Regions from separate parts of the Uliginosibacterium sp. 31-12 genome, predicted to be linked through region 3. Evidence: predicted binding sites of a transcription regulator. Region 3 holds the regulator's gene; each other region holds the start of a gene.

Region 1 (4,330 bases), on a different contig from region 3:
GGTTTCGCGCACATTATGGTCGGTAATCAGCACGCCAATACCGCGCGCCTTGAGGTAACTGATGATTTTCTGGATATCAATCACTGCAATCGGATCAACGCCGGCAAAAGGCTCATCCAGCAGGATCAGACGCGGACGGGTGGCCAGCGCACGCGCGATTTCGACGCGGCGGCGCTCACCGCCGGACAAGGACATAGCGGTCGCTTCGCGCAAATGGCCGATGTTGAGTTCATCCAGCAGCTCATCCAGACGTTTTGCCATGTCTGCGCTGGAGAGCTTTTGCAACTCCAGCACCGCCATGATGTTCTCGGAGACCGTAAGTTTGCGGAACACCGAGTTTTCCTGCGGCAGATAGGAGAGCCCTTGGTGCGCCCGTTTGTGGATCGGCCAATGGGTGAGCTCGGTTCCATCGAGATGGATCTTGCCGCCATCGGCACGTACGAGGCCGACGATCATGTAGAAACAGGTGGTCTTGCCTGCGCCGTTCGGCCCCAGCAAGCCCACCACTTCGCCACTGCCAACCTCGAAGGACACGTCGTGCACCACGGTGCGTGCCTTGTAGCGTTTCTGCAGATTGCTAACCCTGAGCAGACTCATCCAGTGTTTCTTTCAAGAGTTTCCTGATGATGTCGACCGCAAACCCTCTGGTCTGCAGGAAGCGCGCCTGACGCGCCCACTCCCTGTGATCCTGCGGCAACACCCCGAATTTTTTCTGCCACACGCTGCGCGCGCGCATCAGTTCATCTTCCTGCAAAGCCTCGCCCATGGCGCCAGCTGCCGTCTCGCGATCCACTCCCCGGTCATCCAGCTCACGACGGATGCGCGCGGCACCAAAGCGGCTGGCGCGCGATCTCACGAAACTCTCGGCAAAGCGCTCGTCAGACTGCAGACCTGTCTCTGCCATGCGATCCAGCACGGCTTCGACATCATCGTCGGCGCCGGCTCTTGCCGCCAGCTTGCGCCGCAGCTCCAGCCTCGAATGTTCGCGCGTGGCGAGCAGACGCAAGGCTGTCGAGCTGAGCGAAGCGGCGGGCTTCTTCAAACAGCTTACTCCGCTTCAGCCACAGTAGGCATCACGGCAACCCCCACACTGGCACGCACCTTGTTTTCGATCTCGAGTGCCAGCGCCGGATTGGCACGCAGGAATTCACGTGCATTGTCCTTGCCCTGGCCGACCTTCTCGCCGTTGTAGGCGTACCAGGCACCGCTCTTGTCGACGATTTTGTGATCGACGCCCATGTCGATCACTTCGCCTTCACGCGAAATGCCTTCGCTATAAAGAATGTCGAAGTGGGCTTCCTTGAAGGGAGGCGCTACCTTGTTCTTGACGACCTTGACCTTGGTTTCGGAGCCGACGACTTCGTCGCCACGCTTGATCGTGCCGGTGCGGCGAATATCCAGACGGACCGAGGCGTAGAACTTGAGTGCGTTACCACCGGTGGTGGTTTCCGGGTTGCCGAACATCACACCGATTTTCATGCGGATCTGATTGATGAAGATGACCAGCGTATTGGTGCGCTTGATGTTGGCCGTCAGCTTGCGCAGAGCCTGACTCATCAGGCGCGCCTGCAGACCGGGCAACTGATCGCCCATTTCACCTTCGATTTCGGCCTTCGGCGTAAGCGCGGCGACCGAGTCGATAACCACGATATCGATACCGCCAGAACGCACCAGCATGTCGGCAATTTCAAGGGCTTGCTCACCGGTGTCGGGCTGCGAAATCAGCAGATCCTCGACCTTGACGCCAAGCTTTGCTGCGTATTGCACATCCAGGGCATGCTCTGCATCGATGAAGGCGGCCGTACCGCCAATTTTCTGCATTTCGGCAATGACCTGCAGGGTCAGCGTGGTCTTGCCGGAAGATTCCGGACCATAGATTTCCACCACCCGGCCACGCGGCAGGCCGCCGATGCCCAGCGCAATGTCCAGCCCGAGAGAGCCCGTGGAAACGGCCTGGATGTTTTCTTCCAGTTTGCCGTCACCCATGCGCATGATGGAACCCTTGCCGAACTGCTTCTCGATCTGGGAGAGTGCGGCGGCAAGTGCCTTGGCCTTGTTGTCGTCCATGAAAGTCCTCACTGAGTGGTCTGAAGGATTATGGCACAGAGCTTGCTGTACGAAACCGAAGTCCGCCCCGCATGCCAACTCGACTCCGCCCGGGAGCCGACTGCGCCAACTACTGTACAAATATACACCATCATTTCTGCGACACAAGTCACAGCTCGAAAACTTGCTTTGTGAGAACAAGTTAAGGCACTTGGCGCCCCTAACCGCTTAGGTGATGATTCGCGTCCGCAGCTCATGAATACACCGCCCCCAGCCCCGGAACCCCACCATGCTTCGTAAGTCGCTTGCCCTGCTCACCGCGTGTTGCCTGCTCAGTGCCTGTCAGAACAAGGAGGCTGCGCCAGCGGCAGAAAGCTCGGCTCCCGTCAGCGGGGTATCTGCGCCCGCCGCATCTGCTCAGGGCAGGCCGCAAAGCGTATCAACCACCATCAGCCGGGTGGAGGACGTGCCGATCGTGATCGAGACGCAAGGCAGCGTCGTACCGCTGGACGAAGTGGATCTGCGTCCGCAGAAAAACGGCATGATCACCGCCATTCATTTCACGGAAGGCCAGGAGGTACGCCGCGGCCAGTTGATGTTCTCGATGGACTCACGCGACGACGATGCCAACGTCGGCAAGGCCGAGGCCGGCGTGGCCAGTGCCGAAGCACAGGCGGCAATTGCCGAGCGTGATCTGAAGCGCGCTCAGGAAATGTCTGAAAAACAGTTCATCTCACCCTCGGCACTGGACACGGCACGCAACAAAACCGATACCGCCCTTGCCAATCTGGGTCAGGCACGCGCCAGTCTGGAGCAGGCTCGGGTCGGTCGTACCTATACCCGCATCGTGGCCCCTTTTAATGGTCGTGCCGGCGTGATCAATGTACGCCCCGGCAGCCTCGTGACTTCCAACTCCACCGCCACTGCACTGGTGCGCCTGACTCGCATGGATCCGATCGGGGTGAGCTTCTCGATCAGCGAACGTGACATGGGCCCCTTGCTCGTCGCGCTGCGTAAGGGCCCGGTCAAGCTCAGCGCGCGCACCAATGCGCAGGCCGTGCTGAAGGGCGAAGTGAGCTTCGTTGACAGTTCGGTAGATCGCGCTTCCGGCACCTTGCTGATCAAGGGGCGCTTGGAGAACAAGAATCGACTGGTATGGCCGGGCCAATACTTGTCGGTAAAACTCGAAGCCGGCAAGCTCGACAATGCCGTTGTGCTGCCGGCGCAAGCGGTGGTGAACGGTCCCAACGGGCGCTTCGTGTACGTGGTGCAGGACGATCAGACCGTGCAGCCGAAAAACATTGAACTGCAGCGCATCGCGGATCAGCGCGCCGTCGTGTCCGGCATTCCGGCGGGCGTGAAGGTTGTCTTGGAAGGCACCCAAAACCTGCGCCCCGGTGTGAAGATCACGGAAACGAAGGGGGACAAGGAAGGCAAAGGCAAGCGCGCCGAGAAAGCCTCGGACGACAAGGCCGCAGCCCAGCCCACAGCTGCCGCCAATACGGCCGGAGGCGTTGAAATACCCCCCGGGTTCACGCCACGCGACCCGGACCGCTGGGCTACCGCCAGCGACGAGCAGAAGCGCGAGATCCTTGCCCGCTGGCGCGAGCGTCAGGCACTCAAGGCGGCTGCGCAATGAAGTTCACCGAGCAGAGCATCCATCGTCCGGTCGCCACGACCCTGCTGTGGCTAGCCGTGATGATTGGCGGTATCGCCGCCTGGTTCAAGCTGCCGATCGCAGCCCTGCCCTCCTTCAACCAGCCGATCATCCAGGTCAGCGCCAGCCTGCCCGGAGCCAATCCGGAAACCATGGCCAACTCAGTGGCCACGGTACTGGAGCGCCAGTTTTCGACGATCTCCGGCCTCAAGATGATGACCTCCTCCAGCACCCTGGGGAGCACCAACCTGACGCTGGAATTCATCCCCTCGCGCGATATCGATGCCGCCTCGGTGGATGTTCAGGCAGCGATCATGCGCGCCAACCGCCTGCTGCCCAAGGACATGACCACGCCGCCAAGCTACCGCAAGGTCAATCCGGCGGACGATCCCATCCTCTTCATCACCCTGGACTCACCCTCGCTATCGCTGGACCAGCTCAATGACTACGCAGACAACCTGATCTCGCCGACCCTTGCCACGCTGGACGGGGTGGCCCAGGTCAGCATCAACGGCCAAAAGCGCTATGCCGTGCGCGTGACGGTCGATCCGGCTAAGCTCGCCGCACGCGACCTCTCCATCGGTGAGCTATCCACCGCTCTGGCCGCCGCCAACTCCAACACGCCGA
Region 2 (4,330 bases), 460 kb from region 3:
CACGCCGGCCCGCGCCAGCCACTGCGCTGCGAGCGGCGTGGGCGCCAGCCCCTGCAGCGCAAAACTGCCCTGCTCCACCAGCCCGGCCCGTACCCGTTCGCGCAAGGCCGGCAAGCCACCGAAGAGGCGCAGGCAGCCACCAATCTCCAGCAGCAATTCATCCTCCGCCGCCAGGCTCACCTGCGGCGTAAAGGCCTCGCTCCAGCACGCCAGCATATGCAGCCACGCCGCTTCGCGCGCCGGCTGGCGCTCATGCACCTGCAGGCCAGGCGCCAGCGCAAGTGCCGAGGCGAGACGCAGACCGGGCTGGATGCCGGCTGCCTGAGCGGCCTCGTTGACTGCCTGTACCCGCTGCAGCGCCACCACCACGGCAGGTTCAGACTCGGGAGGGAAGACCTCCAGCGCGAGGCAGGGGAAACGCAGACACAACCACAGCATGGCTCACACCCGCACCCGTTGCGGCCGCAATGAAATCGGCTCGGCCTGCGGCACCGGACGCGGCGCCACCGGTCGTGCCACCGAAAGCACCAGCGGTTTGCTACACGGCGGACCGCGCCGCTTCAGCAACTCCACCCGCAAGCCTTGCGGCGCCGCACTCAGGGTCAGGCGCAGTGGTGCCGGCGAAGCTGTGCGCGCCAGCGCCGGCGGGCGGAAAACGAAGGCCGGCGCGCGATGGCCTTCCGCCGCCAGTTGCAGGCGCCGGAGGCTGCGCGCATCGACCTGCGCCGGCAGCCACAGCAGCAAGGCCCCCAGCGCACCACTGGCCAGCAAGGCCTCGGCGGCCCAGGCGGCCTCGCGCCCGCTTGCCTCCACCAGCAGCAAGCGCTCCAGCGGCAGCGCCGCCGCCCAGGCCGGAGCATGCGGCAGCCAGGGGGGCGCCACCAGCGCCACCGGCGCGTCCTCGGCACAGCTGCGCAAAGCCGGCTGCAGAAGGGCCAGCTCGCCAATGCCACGCTGCGCTGGCAACAACTCGGTGAGCGCGCCGCGCGGCCAGCCCCCGCCTGGAAGTTCGGCATCCAGCGCTGCGAAGCCGCTGGCCACTTCGCCGGCCTCGTTGGGCGCAAAGCGATCTCCCCGCCAGACATCGGGGCGCAGCAGGACTTCATCGAGCGGAACGGGCATGGACATGGCGACAAATCCCGCCCTCACAAAGACGGCGGCGGCAGACAGGCGAAGGACGAGTAACTGTAATTTTATACAGTAAACAGCCTTGCGCCAGCCCTTTCTGAGTTTCACCCGCCACAGCGCGGCGGCGACTCGCCTTGCGTGGGACAATGCCGGCCATGAATGCCACGCCGGAAATCACTTGCGCCACCTGCCGGGCCTGCTGTTGCCAGCTCGAAGTCATCCTGATGGGCGATGACAACGTGCCGCGCCACCTGACCCATGAAGACGAATGGGGGGGCGAAGTGATGCGCCGGCTGGAGGATGGCTGGTGCGTGGCGCTCGACCGCGACACGCTGCTGTGCACGATCTACGAACGCCGCCCGGATGTGTGCCGCGAATACGAAATGGGCGGACTGGCTTGCCGCGAGGAGCGTGCCCATCTGGATACGCCTCCCAGGACCGAACACCCCCTACGCGGGCCCTTCTGAGCACCCGCTCATGCCCCAGCGTTTTCATGCCGCCAGGGATGAGACGACAGATCGCCCCGCAGCGCTCAGAGGCTGTTCATGATCTTACTGCGAGGCCGTGATCGGGGCTCATGCGCTCATTTATCGACATAAACTCCGGTCCCTGCGCTGCTCTTCACCCCGCTGACGGCCTCTCGCTACAGATCGTGAACAGCCTCTCAGGGTTCGATCCGGAGCAGTCGGTCACCATAGACCAGCAGCCCCTCCCCGCCCGGCAATTCGAATACGCCCTTCAGATGCGCGGCCGTCGAAGTCGGAATCCGGCGCCAGCCCAGACCTGCATCCGCCGAGCTCAAGAGCACGCCGCCCCGCCCCGGCACATGGATTGCGCCCCTGCGATCCAGCACAGGCTGGCGCAAGGCCTGATCGGTTCCGCTGGGGATTTGTGTCCAGGTGATACCACGATCGGCCGAGCGCAACAGCGTGCCCTGATCCCCACTCACGATCAGCAGGTCACGGGCACGATCGTGGAGGATGTAACGCAACGCAGCCGGGCTGACTGAAGCCAGCGCCTGCCAGCTGACGCCCGCATCAGCCGAGCGCAACAGCCGGCCATCGGCGCCTGCGGCGAGGAAAAAACCTTCGCCCTCACGCCCCGGCGGGCCGGCCACGAAAGCCACGGCAAAGAGTGATGTGCTCACCCCACTGTCCCCTGCCTGCCAATGCTGGCCCCCATCGCGGCTGAACTGGATGCTGCCGGCACGCCCCACGGCCACCCAACTGCGATCCAGCGCGGAGGCCGCCACGTCGTACAGATGTGGTTCGGTGCGCGCGTCCGTCGCCTGCCAGCTGCGCCCGCCATCGGCCGAGCGCATCACCGTGCCGGGGCTGGCCAGCGCCAGCAGGCTGCCATCCTGTGGATGGGCCAGCAGCTTCTGAAAAGAGCCGCGTGCTGCACTATTGATGGCCAGTACCGACAGCCAATCGCGGCCATCACCCTCGGCACGGATCAGGCTGCCCGGAGGCCCACCAGCGATCAGCGCACCGGAAGCCGGGTCCCTCGCCATGCTCAGCAGATAGACATCCAGCCCCAGCCCCAGCGGCAAGGGCTGCCAGCTGCGCCCATCGTCTTCCGAACGGATGACCCAGCCTTGCGGGCCAACCCCCACCAGGGCACGGCCATCAGCCGAGCGCTGCACATCGTGCACATACATGCGCAGCGGCGGCTGCAGTTCCTGCCAGCTGGCCCCGGCATCTGCCGAGCGCAGCACAGCGCCAAATTCGCCCAGCCCGATCAGGATCTGATCCGCCACCAGAATGTGGCTCAGGCGATCACGGGTCGGCAACATCACCTGCTGCCAGCTGACGCCGCCATCCTCCGAGCGGCGCAGCACGCCCGCCTCACCGCTTGCCAGCAAGGCGCCATTGGCCGGCACATACACCAGATGATTGATATAGAGCCCGGCACCTGTCGCCGCCTGTTGCCAGGTGCGGCCCGCATCGTCCGAGCGCAACACGCTGCCTGCTGCCGTGGCTATCAGCAGACGCTTGCGGACGGGATCCCAGGCAAAGCCGGAAAGATAGTCGGTGACACCACTCCGGGCCTGCGCCCAGCGACGGCCCCCATCACGGCTCAGCAGCACGCTGCCATCGGCCAGCAGGGCCAGGGTAGTGCGCAAGGCCGGCACATGCTGCAGGCTCACCACCGCCGCCTGACCTCCCCCCCGCACCAGCAGCCAGTTCAGGCCATCATCTACCGAGCGCAGCAGCACTCCGTTCTCGCCCCCTGCGAGATAGCTGCCCTCCGGCAGGGCCAGCACCTCACCGAGCTTTTCCGGCCGAGGCAAAGGCAGACGCTGCCAGTGGAGGCCGCTATCGGCAGAACGGATCGCCCCGCCCTCGCCCACCGCGATCCAGCTTCCGGTACGGGGCGATTGCGCGAGGGCACGCATGCGCGCCGGCAGCGCCACCGCTTGCAAAGCCCAGCTGCGACCATCATCCGTCGAGCGCAACATGCCATTGGCCGCGCCCGCCGCGATCAGGGTTGCAGAAGCCTTGTCCTGCGCGATCCTGACGATAGCCTCGCTCAGTGGCGGGCGCTGCGCTGCCTGCCAGTGCTGACCACCATCGGCACTGCGCAGGAGGCTGCCATCGCTGCCGGCAATCAGCAGGCTGCCACTCCGCACCAGCGGCAAGCCGGTGAACAAGGACGGATTGAGCACCGGGCGACTGTTGAAGACGGCTTCGGCCTGCGCAATGCCAGGCGCCAGCAAACAGCCCATCAACATGGCCAGTACACCACGCAAACAGATCATCAAGCCTTCCCCTCAAAGAAAAACCCCCGTCTCACATGAGCCGGGGGTTGTCTGCAAACGGGTGAGCGGATCACCCGCACGCGGCAAGGCTCAGTAGGAGGTCACATCGGTCTTGGAGACATCGCAGGAAGCGCTGTTCCACTCTTCACCGATGCTTGAGGACGAACCATTGCCCTTCTGCACCCCTACATAGGTCACGCACACCTTCGGGCTGCCGACCTTGTAGCCCTTGATCTGGATGTTGCGCAGCGTGGCCTTGTCGCCATAGTTGCTGTTCACCCCGATCACGGTGGAGACCTTCTCCATCTTCACGTTGTTGATGTTGAAGAAACGTGGGCCACCGTTGTCGGTGCAATCACCGCAGGCGCGCGACAGCTTGCCGATCGATCCGGTGGTGGTGAAGTTATCCACGTTCAGCGTCGAGTTGATGCCATTGTTCTG
Region 3 (4,330 bases):
CAATGGCGGCCCGGGTGCCGATGCGGTCGCAAAGGTGGGCAAGGTGGAAATTTCGAGCTACCAGTTGGATCAAGCTGTGCGTGATCAGGAGAACTCCTTGCGCGAGCAGCTGGGTGGAGCGTTTGACAAGGCCTACGTAGAAAGCCCTGCATTCAAGACAGCAGTTCTTGACCGCCTGATCAACGAGACGGCGCTCAAGGGCAGCATCGCTGATAGCCGTTTGGTGGTCAGCGCGGAAGCCGTGCAGAGCTACATCAAGAGCGAGCGCGAGTTTCAGGAAAACGGCCAGTTCTCCTTCCCCATGTATGAAGCTAGGGTGCGTGCCATGGGTCTAACGCCAGCCGCCTTTGAGCAGCGAGTACGGGAAGGGATGGCGCAGCAACAGCTCATGCTTCCGATTGCATACAGTGCATTTGCGCCTGCGCCCAGTGTGCAGTACTTCCTGGCGCTTGAAGCAGAAGAGCGTAGCGTGGCTGAGCTGGTATTCGATGCTGCGGGTTACGCTAGCAAGGTCAAGTTGACTGATGATGCAGCGCGCAAATACTACGATGCTAACCAGGCGCGCTTCCAGACGCCGGAGCAGGTAAGACTTGAGTACATTCAGCTGAGTCTCGAAAGCATTACGCGTAATCTGAATGTTACTGAGGCGGACGCCCGCAAGTGGTACGACGAAAACCAGAAGGCATTTGAGGGTTCGGAAGAGCGCCGTGCCAGCCATATTCTGGTCCAGGTGCCTGCTGATGCAAAGCCTGAGGTTCGGGCTGCCGCGCGCAAGAAAGCGGAAGACATTCTGGCTCAAGTGAAATCGATGCCGGCCAAGTTTGCTGAGCTTGCCAAGAGTGCTTCAGATGATCCTGGATCTGCCGAAAAGGGTGGCGATCTGGGCTTTTTCGGTCGCGGCGCAATGGTCAAGCCTTTCGAGGATGCTGCCTTTGCTTTGAAGCAGCGTGAGATTTCGGGCCTGGTGGAAACTGAGTTTGGCTATCACATCATCCAGCTGACTGATAGTCGTGGCGGCAAAGCCAAGAGTTATGACGAAGTCAAGGCTGATGCTATGGCCGGGGCGCGTAAGCAGATGGGTAATCAGCGCTTTGCAGAGTTGGCAGACCAGTTCGGGAACATGGTTTACGAGCAGCCGGATGCGTTGAAGCCGGTGGCTGACAAGTTCTCTTTGCCACTGGTTCAGACCGATTGGCTGGCGCGTGAGGCGTTGCCTCCGCTGCTTCGTAACGCCAAACTTCAGGCGGCTTTGTTTTCGGCTGACTCCCTGCAGAATCGGCGCAATACCGAAGCGGTTGATCTGGGAAATGGGGTGGTCATTTCTGCCCGCATTCTGGATCATAAGCCGGTTGCGACACGTAGTTTTGATGAAGTGAAGTCGCAGGCCGAAGAGTTGGCGCGTGCCGAAGAGGCTTCCAGGCTTGCTTTGGCTGACGGCGAGGTTGCCCTCAAGAAACTGCAGGCTGGCGAAGTCGTGTCAGGAGGATGGAAATCAGCAAAGAGCGTAAAGCGTGGAAGCCCCGAGTTGAGCGCCGATTCACGCAAAGCTATTTTTGCGGTTTCGACTGACAAATTTCCGGTTTACGCAGGCAGTGCTCATGGCGATGCCTACTCGGTGTACCGTATCGAGAAGGTGAATAAAGGGGCGGAAGTTGCTCCGGCTGAGTTGGTGGAGGCGCGGCGTCAGTTTGCATTGACTTTGGGTCAGGAAGACTTGCGTGCTTACATTGCCGGTATCCGCAATCGCCAAGGAGTGCAAGTCAAGACGCGTGAAGCAACGAAGGCAGACTGACCAAGTTTTGTTGATGAAAAAGCCCGCGCATAAGCGCGGGCTTTTTCATTTCTGGTGCCTGATGATCAGAGTTCTAAGCGCCTGATGGTGAGTGTGAGGTGCTAAACACTGGCTGCACAAAAATGTACTTGATTTTTTATACAGTACTGTATAAAAATACATTTGTGCACAGGAGCCAAACATGAATAACGAACTTACCCGACGCCAGCAGGACATTCTGGATTTTATCCGCGGGAAAATTGTCGAGAGCGGCATTCCTCCTACCCGCGTTGAAATTTCTGCGGCTTTTGGCTTTGCGTCGCCGAATGCTGCTGAGAGCCATTTGCGTGCATTGGCGCAAAAAGGAGCTATCAGGCTGGAGTCGGGCTCTGCACGTGGTATCCGCCTGCTGCAGGATGCGATTGAGCAGGAGCAGGAGAAAGGCTTGCCTCTGATTGGACGTGTCGCGGCAGGCTCGCCCATTCTGGCTCAGGAGCATATCCAGCGTCACTTGCCGGTGGATCCCGGTATGTTCTCTCCAAGAGCTGACTACTTATTGCAGGTGCGCGGACTCTCCATGATCAATGCGGGCATTCTGGAAGGAGATTTACTTGCTGTTCATCGCTGCAGTGAAGCGCGGGATGGTCAGATTGTTGTGGCTCGGGTAGAGGATGAGGTGACAGTGAAGCGATTGCAGCGTCGCCCGCACGGCATTGTCGAGTTGATTGCAGAAAACCCGGATTTTCAACCAATCGTGATCAATACCAAGGACCAAGCACTGGTCATTGAAGGACTTGCCGTTGGTTTGATTCGCGATGTATTTACGCGTCTTTAAGAGTTTTTGTCCTTTCTGGGTGTTCCATAATTTCAGGAAATCAAGGAGTTGTAGCAAATGAAGTCGTCACACAACTATTCAGTCGTTGCTCACAGTCCTTTGCTGGCACAGGCTCAAGCGTGCAAGCCCATCACTGGGGAGGCTGCATTGGCCGTACGGATGTCAATCAAGCCGATGGCGATTCTTGACGTTGTACGCCGACGTGGCCGCAGCTGGGGCCTCCTCGCGCAATACGAAGAGGGGCGTCTGGGTTTGTCTCGCTGAAATCAAGCTTCTATGCGCAGCCCAAGCGACTGGAGCTGTGCAAAAATTTCCGGGTGTAAGGGGACGCCAGCAAGCAGATTGTGCTTGCGCTCCTGCCAGCCGCGCTCGCCCGGCCATGTAAATGGGCGGGCGGCTTCACCAAGGTAGCTTAGATAGCTGTCCACTCGCACATGCAGGGTTTCAAGCCCTCCAAACGCATCCGGATTCATTGCGATGAAGAGCTTGCAGGAGTTCGGATCGAGGCCGCTGCGATCCTTTTCTACAATTTCATGGCCGAAAGCTCCGCCAGCCAGTGCAGCGGTCATGAGTTCCATTATCAGCGCCAGACCTGCACCTTTATGACCGCCAAACGGTAACACTGCGCCGCACAGGATCGCTTTCGCGTCCGTGCTGGGCTGTCCATTGGCATCAAGGCCCCACCCCGCTGGCAGCTCCCGCCCCTCTCGTAGCCAAGTTCCGACCTTGCCGACAGCGGCTTGGCTCATCGCTATATCCAGTACAAGAGGCTCCGCTCCGTTGCTGCGTGGCAGTGCTATGGCAAGTGGATTGTTGCCAATAATCTTGCTTGTGGCTCCCCAGGCGGCCATGGTCGGCATGGCATTGGTTGTGCATAAACCGATCATGCCGGCTTGTGCGGCGTGGCAGGCGTAAGCATGAGCACGCCCCCAATGAGTTGTATGCATGGCGAGGCATGCGCCAATGCCGAATTCGCGTGCGCGCTCAACTGCCTGATCCATTGCGCGGATTGAAACGCTGCGGCCGGGGCCATTATCACCATCCATCATGCAAGTAGCAGCGAAGCCAGTTTTCAGGCTGATCTGCGGTTTGGCAGTGGCGCGCCCGTCTTTAAGCGCGGCGAGCAGTCCTGGAAGCATCCGCACGCCATGAGAAGGAACTCCATGCAGGTCCGCTTCGATCATTATTGATGCTTCTTCGGCTGCCATTACGGCTTCCATTCCCGCTCGTTCCAAGACATTTGAGATAAGTCTAGCGAGTTGTTGATGATCGATTCGGATTGGCGTGTCCATGGGGGCCTTTCTGGAAAGTCTGAAGTGTAAATCCCCTCCAAAGCTCTTGTTCCTGGGGCTAGTGCCTACGGATTGCCACGCAGGCTCAAGATTTCTCCTTGGCGGACGTTACTCCCTTACAGGCGCCAGTATCAAGACTCCTGTGTTTCTCGGTTTCGGGCCGCTGTAAAGCGGCCCGCTTATGTTCTAGTCGTGAAGTCCGGAGGCAGCTCTGTCATCTTTCTAGCTTCTGAAAGAGGCTCCCGGAGCAAGGTGATGAGAGTCTTTTGCGAGTTGTTGATCCAGAGTGCTGATTCCAAGAGAGGAGGGTGTGTGGATCTAAGGAAAGTTGAGTTGGGTGCCTGTAGGCTTCAGCTACTAGCTATGAATGCCTTGCTCGAGCGTGCATGCGCGGGCTTGAGGAGTGAGGAGGATGACTTGCGTTCGTTGCGA

Evidence for each region. The regulator LexA, encoded in region 3, represses DNA repair genes until DNA is damaged. The targets are predictions, from matches to a motif close to ACTGTATNTANATACAGT.
Region 1: the regulator LexA is predicted to act here: its motif matches at 2,179-2,196, upstream of recA (recombinase RecA).
Region 2: the regulator LexA is predicted to act here: its motif matches at 1,185-1,202, upstream of imuA (translesion DNA synthesis-associated protein ImuA).

What each region holds. Positions count from the first base shown of each region.
Region 1 is NZ_JAUOOA010000006.1:36,537-40,866, forward strand. It holds gene lptB (LPS export ABC transporter ATP-binding protein) at 1-597, opposite strand, end outside; gene recX (recombination regulator RecX) at 578-1,042, opposite strand; gene recA (recombinase RecA) at 1,048-2,067, opposite strand; gene Q3Y64_RS12295 (efflux RND transporter periplasmic adaptor subunit) at 2,336-3,685, shown strand; gene Q3Y64_RS12300 (efflux RND transporter permease subunit) at 3,682-4,330, shown strand, end outside.
Region 2 is NZ_JAUOOA010000001.1:153,919-158,248, reverse strand. It holds gene Q3Y64_RS00755 (DNA polymerase Y family protein) at 1-438, opposite strand, end outside; gene imuA (translesion DNA synthesis-associated protein ImuA) at 442-1,128, opposite strand; gene Q3Y64_RS00745 (YkgJ family cysteine cluster protein) at 1,284-1,595, shown strand; gene Q3Y64_RS00740 (YCF48-related protein) at 1,793-3,889, opposite strand; gene Q3Y64_RS00735 (pectate lyase) at 3,980-4,330, opposite strand, start outside.
Region 3 is NZ_JAUOOA010000001.1:610,603-614,932, forward strand. It holds gene Q3Y64_RS02830 (SurA N-terminal domain-containing protein) at 1-1,792, shown strand, start outside; gene lexA (transcriptional repressor LexA) at 1,974-2,606, shown strand; gene Q3Y64_RS02840 (Ldh family oxidoreductase) at 2,873-3,898, opposite strand.